Regions from separate parts of the Stenotrophomonas sp. GD03680 genome, predicted to be linked through region 2. Evidence: riboswitches for the same ligand, from Rfam matches in the RefSeq annotation. Region 2 holds a riboswitch; the other holds the start of a gene.
The links. Region 2 has a riboswitch for glycine ahead of N5J29_RS00300 (trimeric intracellular cation channel family protein). Riboswitches for the same ligand answer to the same signal wherever they lie in the genome.
Positions count from the first base shown of each region.

Region 1: another riboswitch for glycine. It lies ahead of gcvP (aminomethyl-transferring glycine dehydrogenase); the one in region 2 lies ahead of N5J29_RS00300 (trimeric intracellular cation channel family protein).

Region 1 covers NZ_JAOCKC010000007.1:77,752-82,345, reverse strand. Annotated here, with positions in the region: gene N5J29_RS10820 (hypothetical protein) at 1-299, opposite strand, end outside; gene N5J29_RS10815 (multidrug effflux MFS transporter) at 391-1,617, opposite strand; glycine riboswitch at 1,919-2,021, shown strand; gene gcvP (aminomethyl-transferring glycine dehydrogenase) at 2,084-4,594, shown strand, end outside.
Region 2 covers NZ_JAOCKC010000001.1:67,456-72,049, reverse strand. Annotated here, with positions in the region: gene N5J29_RS00315 (NYN domain-containing protein) at 1-728, opposite strand, end outside; gene N5J29_RS00310 (NAD(P)/FAD-dependent oxidoreductase) at 849-2,129, shown strand; gene N5J29_RS00305 (GIY-YIG nuclease family protein) at 2,225-2,500, opposite strand; glycine riboswitch at 2,540-2,629, shown strand; glycine riboswitch at 2,643-2,746, shown strand; gene N5J29_RS00300 (trimeric intracellular cation channel family protein) at 2,831-3,448, shown strand; gene N5J29_RS00295 (hypothetical protein) at 3,515-4,375, opposite strand.

The sequences.
Region 1 (4,594 bases), on a different contig from region 2:
TCGCGCAGCGCGTCGGAATACATCAGACGCACCGGCGTACCGTTGCGCTCGTGCAGTTCACCGGCTTGCATGATCAACGCCAGTACCTGCGCGGCGCTCTCGCTATGCCCGGCGATACGGCCATCCATGCCCAGCACCCACTCGCCATCGCGGCGCACGACACCTGCCAGCAGCGTGCGCTGCGCATCACGCAGTTCGGCATGCGGCTCCACCGGCGAAGTCTGGGCAGCGGCCTTGTTGGCAGCCTTCTCTTCCTGGCGGCGGCGCTGGTCGCGACGGGTCTTGGAGGTGGTGGACATGGGGGCGGCATCGCTACGGGGGGGCGCAAGGATAGCGCACCCCGGCCGTGGCGCCGCTTCACGGGTCGCCCGCCACCGCCCCTGCGGCCGGTCAGAGGCCCGTGGCCACGGCCTGCACTGCGCGCTCACGGCGGTGTTCCCAGTACCAGAACACAAACCCGGCGGCGAAGAAGCCGGCCTGGCCCAGCGCCAGATGCAGCGGGCTGGCACTGAGCAGGGGCGACACGACGCCGGCCACCACGGTGCTGACCATCAGCTGCGCGAAGGCCTGCAGCGACGAGGCCAGGCCGCGCTGGTGCGGATACATGTCGAGCACGGCCAGCGCCAGGATCGGGAAGATCAGCGCCATGCCCATGCCGCCCAGGAAAATGGGCAGTACCGCCCACGGCAGCGCGAACTGCGGCGCCAGCACCACGTAGCCGACGTTGAGCAGTGTCGACAGCGCGCACAGGGAGAAGCCGATGGTCACCTGCCGGGTCGGCGTGGTGTGCCCGGCCATGCGCCCGGACAGGAACGCGCCGGCCGTCATGCCACCGATGGTGGGAATGAACAGCCAGGCGAAGTCGCCTTCGCCCAGATGCAGGTGCTGCATCACGAACACCGGCGCGGACGCGATGTACAGGAAAATGCCGCCGAAGCCGATGCTGCCGGCCAGTGCCAGGCGCAGGAAACGCGGGTTGAAGCCGATGCGCACATAGTCACGCAGCAGTGCGCGCGGCGACAGTGGTACCCGCGCCTCCGGCGGATGCGTTTCCGGCAGGAAGCGCGCGGTGGCCACCAGCAGCACAAGCGAGAACACCACGAGGAACCAGAAGATCAGCGGCCAGCCGGCACCGCTGAGCAGAATCCAGCCACCGATGATCGGGGCGATGGCCGGCGCGATGCCGAACAGCATCGAGACCTGGCTCATCAACCGCTGGGCGTCATGGCCGTGGTACAGGTCACGGATCACCGCGCGGCCGACGATCATGCCCACGCCCGCCGACAGGCCCTGCAGCGCGCGGAACGCCAGCAGGGTCGGCAGGTCAGTGGACAGCGCGCAGCCGACCGAGGCCCCGGCAAATACCACCAGGCCACCGAGGATCACCCGCTTGCGGCCCCAGGCATCGGACAGCGGCCCGTGCGCCAGGCTCATCAGGCCATAGAACAGCAGGTAGACGCTGATGGTCTGCTGGACGGCCACCTCATCCACCGCCAGGCGCTGGGCCAGCTGCGGGAAGGCCGGGAAAATGGTGTCGATGGAGAACGGGCCGAACATGGCCAGGCCCGCGAGCAGCAGGGCCATGCGACGGGTGGACGGAGCAACAGCGGCGGTCATGTGAACGGTGTCCGGCAAGGCCATGCGCGGCACGCACGGCGGGCGCCGGTCCCGCTGCAGCAGGGACGGCGCCAGATGAATTCGGGTATCCGCCCATGATAGGCGGGGAATGCGCCCGATGCCATGCAGCACCGCACAAAACGCATGCCCCGGGCCACCGGCCATTCAGGCGCCGGCCCTGCCCGGGCGGCCCCGGCAGCAGGCCATAACCGGCTATAATCGGCGGGCAACACGGTGGGAGAAGCGGAACACCGCTGCCGAAGGCGCAACGCCCGTAATCGCTCAGGCCCGATACCACCCGCAACACAACTCTGGAGAGACCGGTTCGATCCGGCGCCGAAGGGGCACGAAGCTGCGGCCAGCCGCGCTTCCAAACTCTCAGGCAAAAGGACAGAGGGGCGCCCCGCAGCCCGCCATCCGGCGGCTTGTGCCCGTGCGTGTGCCCTTTCCTGACGGATCCTTCGCCATGTCCCAGAACACCCCTTCCCTGCGTGAGCTCGAGCACCACAGTGCGTTCGTCGAGCGCCATATCGGCCCCAATGACGCCGAGATCGCGCAGATGCTCGACGTCGTCGGCCACGCGTCGCTGGATGCGATGACCGATGCCATCGTGCCGGCCAAGATCAAGTCGCCGGCAGCGCTGGCGCTGCCGGAGTCGATCACCGAAGTGGAGGCGCTGGCGAAGATCCGCGCGATCGCCGACAAGAACACCGTGCTGCGCAGCTTCATCGGCCAGGGGTATTACGGCACCCACACGCCGAACGTGATCCTGCGCAACATCCTGGAAAACCCGGCCTGGTACACCGCCTACACCCCGTACCAGGCAGAGATCTCGCAGGGCCGCATGGAAGCGCTGATCAACTTCCAGACCCTGTGCGCCGACCTGACCGGCATGGAGATCGCCAACGCCTCGCTGCTGGACGAAGCCACCGCAGCGGCCGAAGCGATGACCCTGGCCAAGCGTTCGGCCAAGTCGAAGTCGGACACCTTCTTCGTGCACGATGCCGTGCACCCGCAGACCCTGGAGCTGCTGCGCACCCGCGCCGAGCCCATGGGCATCGTGCTGCGCGTCGGCACCCCGGCCGAAGCGCTGGAAGCGGACAGCTTCGGCGTGCTGCTGCAGTATCCGGATACGTTCGGCCAGGTGGCCGACTACCGGGCACTGGTCGAGGCCGTGCATGCACGCGGCGGCCTGGTCGCCGTGGCCACCGATCTGCTGGCGCTGACCCTGCTCGCCGCACCTGGCGAATGGGGCGCGGACATCGTGGTCGGCAACAGCCAGCGTTTCGGCGTGCCGTTCGGCTTCGGTGGCCCGCACGCGGCGTTCATGGCCTGCCGCGACGCCTACAAGCGCTCGATGCCCGGCCGCCTGATCGGCGTCTCGATCGATGCGCAGGGCAACCCGGCCTACCGCCTGACCCTGCAGACCCGCGAACAGCATATCCGCCGCGAGAAGGCCACCTCCAACATCTGTACCGCACAGGTCCTGCTGGCGGTGATGGCCTCGATGTACGCCGTCTACCACGGTCCGGAAGGCCTGACCCGCATCGCCCGCCGCACCCACCGCCTGGCCGCGATCCTGGCCGCCGCACTGCGCAAGGCCGGCGTGCAGGTTGCTGGCGACTTCTTCGACACCCTGCACGTCACCGGTGTGCACGCCGATGAGATCCACGCCAAGGCGCGCGCCGCCGGCTACAACCTGCGCGCGATCGACAGCGACTCGGTCGGCATCAGCCTGGACGAGACCGCCACCCGCGCCGATGTGGTCGCGCTGGCCGCCGTCTTCGGTGCCCAAGCCGATGTCGATGCACTGGATGCCAGCACCGCCGACGCTCTGCCGGCCGGGCTGCTGCGCCAGTCCGCGTTCCTGACCCATCCGGTGTTCAACACGCACCACAGCGAGCACGAACTGCTGCGCTACCTGCGTTCACTGGCCGACAAGGACCTGGCGATGGACCGCACGATGATCCCGCTGGGCTCGTGCACCATGAAGCTCAACGCCACCGCCGAGATGATCCCGGTGACCTGGCCGGAGTTCTCGCAGATCCATCCGCTGGTGCCGGCCGACCAGGCACTGGGCTACAAGGAACTGATCGAGTCGCTGGAAGCGATGCTGGTCGAATGCACCGGCTACGATGCGGTCAGCCTGCAGCCGAACTCGGGGGCACAGGGCGAGTACGCCGGCCTGCTGGCGATCCGCGCCTACCACCGCTCGCGTGGTGAGGAGCATCGCGACATCTGCCTGATTCCGGATTCGGCCCACGGTACCAACCCGGCCTCGGCACAGATGTGCGGCATGAAGGTGGTGGTCACCAAGACCGATGCCAACGGCAACGTCGATGTCGAGGACATCCGCCTCAACGCCGAGAAGTACAGCGACCGCCTGGCCGCGATCATGATGACCTACCCGTCCACGCACGGCGTGTTCGAGGAGGAGGTGGTCGAGATCTGCGAGATCATCCACAAGCACGGCGGCCAGGTGTACACCGACGGTGCCAACATGAACGCCCTGGTCGGCGTGGCCAAGCCGGGCAAGTGGGGTTCGGACGTTTCCCACCTGAACCTGCACAAGACCTTCTGCATCCCGCACGGCGGCGGCGGCCCGGGCGTCGGCCCATGCGCGGTCAAGGCGCACCTGGCCCCGTTCCTGCCGGGCAAGCTGGGTGACAACGGCCCCGTCGGCATGGTCAGCGCCGCCAGCTTCGGCAGCGCCTCGATCCTGCCGATCAGCTGGATGTACATCGCGATGATGGGCCGCGAGGGCCTGCGCAAGGCGACCCAGGTCGCGCAGCTCAATGCCAACTACATCGCCAAGCGCCTGGCGCCGCACTTCAGGACGCTGTACACCGGCCGCAATGGCCTGGTGGCGCATGAGTGCATCCTCGATGTGCGCCCGCTGGAGAAGAGCAGCGGCATCGGCGCCGAGGACGTGGCCAAGCGCCTGATCGACTTCGGCTTCCACGCGCCGACGCTGAGC
Region 2 (4,594 bases):
CCGATCGCCGCCAGCAGATCACTCAGCTTTCCATAGCCATAGTTGCGCGAATCGAACGAGGCCTGGTTGGCGATCTGGCTGCCCACCGGCCCCAGGTGCGACCAGCCGTCCTCGCCTTCCGCTGCGGACACGGCGCGGCGCAGCATCTTCACCAGACGTGTATCGCTGCGCATTTCCGCGCCGCTCTTGCGTGGGCGCACTTCGTCGCCGCTGCCCGTTTCACCGGTGGCCGGCTCGATGGCTCCCGGCTCTGTCGTGCCCTGCTCCACTTCCGGCACGCTGGCATGGGCCTGGCCCAGTGCTTCCAGATAGGTGAATTTGGAACAGGCATTGACGAAGGGTTCCGGCGTCTTCTTTTCGCCGAAGCCATACACCTTCACCCCGTCGGTCAACAGGCGCATCACCATTGGAGTGAAATCAGCATCGCTGGAGACGATGGCGAAGCCGTCAAGGTTGCGCGCGTACAGCAGGTCCATCGCATCGATCACCATGGCCATGTCCGAGGCGTTCTTGCCCTTGCTGTAGGCGAACTGCTGGATGGGCCGGATCGCGTACTCGTGCAGCACCGCCTCCCAGCCTTTCAGCCGTGGGCTCTTCCAGTTGCCGTAGGCACGGCGGACATTGGCCACGCCGTAGCGGGCCACCTCCGCCAGCACTTCGTCGATCTTCGATGCGGGCGCGTTGTCGGCATCGATCAACAGGGCGATGCGCTTTTCCGGTTCGCTCATGGGGCTCTCGCTGGCGGTTGCCTGAATCCGAGTATCGCCGATCCGCGCGCACGCTGACGTGACAGGCCGCCGCCGTGCGAAGATGCCGGACGGTTCCCCCATGCCCCCTGGAGTGAGTCGATGAGTCGTGAGCGCGTTCCCCATCTGGTCGTTGTAGGCGGCGGTTTTGCCGGCCTCTGGGCCACCCGTGCGCTGGCACGCGAACGCATCCGCATCACCCTGGTCGACCGCCGCAACCACCACCTGTTCCAGCCGCTGCTGTACCAGGTCGCGACCGCAGGCCTGTCAGCGCCGGACATCGCCGCACCGCTGCGCCACATCCTCGGCCACCAGCGCAACGTGGAAGTGCGGCTCGGTGAGGTCGTGGCCATCGACAGGCAGCTCCGCCAGGTGCGATTGGCCGACGGCAGCACGCTGGACTACGACAGCCTGCTGCTGGCTACCGGCGCCACTCACGCCTACTTCGGCAACGACCAGTGGGCCGATGATGCGCCCGGCCTGAAAACCCTCGACGATGCCATTGCCCTGCGCCGCAAGCTGCTGCTGGCGTTCGAGCGCGCCGAAGCCGAACCGGACCCGGCCAGGAAGGCAGCATGGCTCAGCTTTGCCGTCGTCGGCGGCGGCCCGACCGGCGTCGAACTGGCGGGCACGCTGGCCGAGATTGCGCGCCATACGCTGCGCAACGAATTCCGCCACATCGATCCGGCCAGCGCCAAGGTGCGCCTGGTGGAAGCCGGTCCGCGCGTGCTGTCCTCGTTCCCGGAAGTGCTCTCGCTGAAGGCGCGCCGGCAGCTGGAAAAGCTGGGCGTGGAAGTGCTGACCGGAACGCCGGTGAGCAACATCGACAGCCAGGGCTTCACGCTGGGTGACCAGTTCGTGCCGGCGCGCACCGTGGTGTGGGCGGCCGGCGTGGCCGCCTCGCCGCTGGCGCGCACGCTGGACGTTCCACTGGACCGTGCCGGGCGCGTGCAGGTGCAGCCAGACCTGACCCTGCCCGGGCATCCGGAACTGTTCGTGGCCGGCGATCTGGCCGCGGTGAACCAGGCCAATGGCAAGCCCGTGCCCGGCGTAGCGCCCGCGGCCAAGCAGATGGGCAAGTACGTGGCCGAGGTCATCCGTGCACGCCTGCACGGCAGGCCGGAGCCCGGGCCCTTCAAGTACGCGGACTACGGCAACCTGGCCACCATCGGCCGCATGGCCGCGATCGTGCACCTGGGGCGCCTGCAGCTGTCGGGCGTGCTGGCCTGGTGGTTCTGGCTGGCCGCGCACGTGTTCTTCCTGATCGGCTTCCGCAACCGCATCGTGGTGCTGCTGAACTGGGCGGTGGCGTACTGGAGCTACCAGCGCAGCGCGCGCATCATCTTCGGCGATGACCAGGATGACCGCCGGCCGAAGCGGTAGCGCAGGTCTGCAACGGGGTCAGATCCCTTTCCTGTGGGGATCTGACCCCACGTCGCGGCGCGACTGCCTGCGATGCGCCCTGCCTGGGCACGGCACTACAAAGATGCGGAATCCAATGCCTGCAACCACGCCAGCTTGCGCTCGCGCGGCAGGTGTTTGAGCTGCCACTCGGCGCGCGAAGCGGCGGAGCGGTCCGGGTACTCACGCACGGCCAGGATGCGCAGCGGCGGGCGGGCCCGGGTGTAGCGCGCGCCCGTGCCGGCGCGATGGGCGGCGAAACGCGCGTCCACGTCGGTGCTGATGCCAGCGTAGTAGCTGCCATCGTGGCATTCGAGCAGGTACAGGAACCACGGGCGGTGGGATGGGGACATGCCGGGATTATGCCGTGCTGCACCGCAGCGGATATACTGCCCGCGAATGCAGGAGAGAGGCGCCGCGCTGGCGCCCGCCGAAGGCGCAGGCTCCCATGATCGCTCAGGCCGGTGGGCTGGAATCCCACCAACCATGCATTCGACTCGCCGAGCTGGAGAGAGGTCACCGGGCATGCCCGGCACGATCCGCCGAAGGGGCACGCGGCCTACGCCGCTGAACTCTCAGGCAAAAGGACAGCGGGAGCGGCACCGGTCATCGTCATCCCGTCACTGCGCAGGCAATGGCGGCGTCCGCGCATGGCCGGCCCCACCGCGTCCGGAGCCTGTCCCATGCTGCTGTCCATCATCTACCTGATCGCCATTTCCGCCGAAGCCATGACCGGCGCACTGTCCGCGGGACGCCGCCGCATGGATCTGTTCGGCGTGGTCATGATCGCCTGCGTTACCGCGCTCGGCGGTGGTTCACTGCGCGACATCCTGCTTGGCCACTATCCGCTGGGCTGGGTCAAACATCCCGAGTACCTCGGCTTCACCGTGTGCGCGGCGCTGATCGCCACCTGGGTCGCACGCTGGATGCACCACTTCCGCCGCACCTTCCTGGTGCTCGACGGCCTGGGCCTGATCGCCTTCACCCTGATCGGTTGCTCGATCGCACGCGAGGTCGGTCATGCCACGCCGATCGTGCTGATCGCCGGCATGCTGACCGGCGCGTTCGGCGGCGTGCTGCGCGACATTCTGTGCAACGAAGTGCCCCTGATCTTCCAGAAGGAGCTGTACGCGATCATCGCGCTGCTGACCGGCGCCGCCTATCTGCTGCTGCTGCACTGGAACGTGTCCGATGCCACGGCCATCCTGTGCTGCCTGGCGGGCGGCTTCGCCCTGCGCCTGCTGGCCATCCACTACCGCTGGGAAATGCCGAAGTTCGTGTATCACGACGAAGTGCATTGAACGATGGCGTGTTCGCCGGGCGTGGCCCGGCGCTACAGAAGAGCGGTATCCACGCATGGCGTGGATCTAGAGCCTGAACTTCATAGGGCTGCCCCCCGCGCGTATCCGCTCCGGATAGTCAGCCGACGGATACAGTTGGGGTTCGCATCCCAAACCGCTGTCGGAATCGTGGGCTTCCAGCAACGCAGGATCGATCCATTCGCACAAGTAGTCGCTATCAGATCGTCTTTCGAAGCCTGGACAGTTCACTTCTCCCTCCGCTTCAATGGAGTTGTGGGTGCTGCCGAGGTAGCTGGCGCTCAGGTGCCCCGCCACTTGGGTGTAAGTCCCCGTCTCGAGGAAATTCTGAACAGTCAGATCGCCACCTACGGCCAAAATCCCATCATTTAGTGAGCACGCGTGGAGATGCTCACACTTGAGATCGTCGCGTACGAAGACCCAACCACCACAGTCAAGATTGCGGGCGCTGAGACTGCCCAGGACGATCACACACCGCATCTCGCCCAGATCATTGAGCACCAGCGTGCCTTCTACGCTCAGATCTCCGTCAACGATCACGCAGTCCGTTTCCCAGTCCGAGCGCCAGTCGCCAACGAGGGATGCCGCAGGCACTACCTTGTACGAAGAGGGGGACTCACGATCATCGCGCGGTTGGTCGGCAGAGGCCGCGATCATCGCCCTGGCCTTCAACGTCGTACGCAGAAGTGCCTGGTCTCCTTCGTTGCGGTAAAGCTCGATTCTTTCATCAAGCTGCGCCAGCAGACTTGCCGTCCTCGCGGGAGACGAGGGTTCAAACCAGTCCTCGATGACGGAGATCGCATCATCGGCAATCGGGCCGCCCTTCAAGCGAACGAGGGCCGTTGCGGCCTCCCCGGAAACTGATCGGCATTCTGGCTGCAACGGGCTGTCGTCGGGGAAAACGTGCATCGGCGGGTCCAGCCAGGCGAGGCTCCGATCTTCGGCCTAAGCCGCAAGCAGGTTCCATGCAATTCTTCCGAAAGCGTGCCGTGGCCAGCCCCTATCCACGCATGGCGTGGATCCACCGAGTCAACCGCATCGTGAATGGTCGGGGTTCGCACCACCCCGGCGATGGACCTGGCGCTGTCGCTCATGCGCAGCGCCAGGCGCATCGCCGGTGCGGACGGG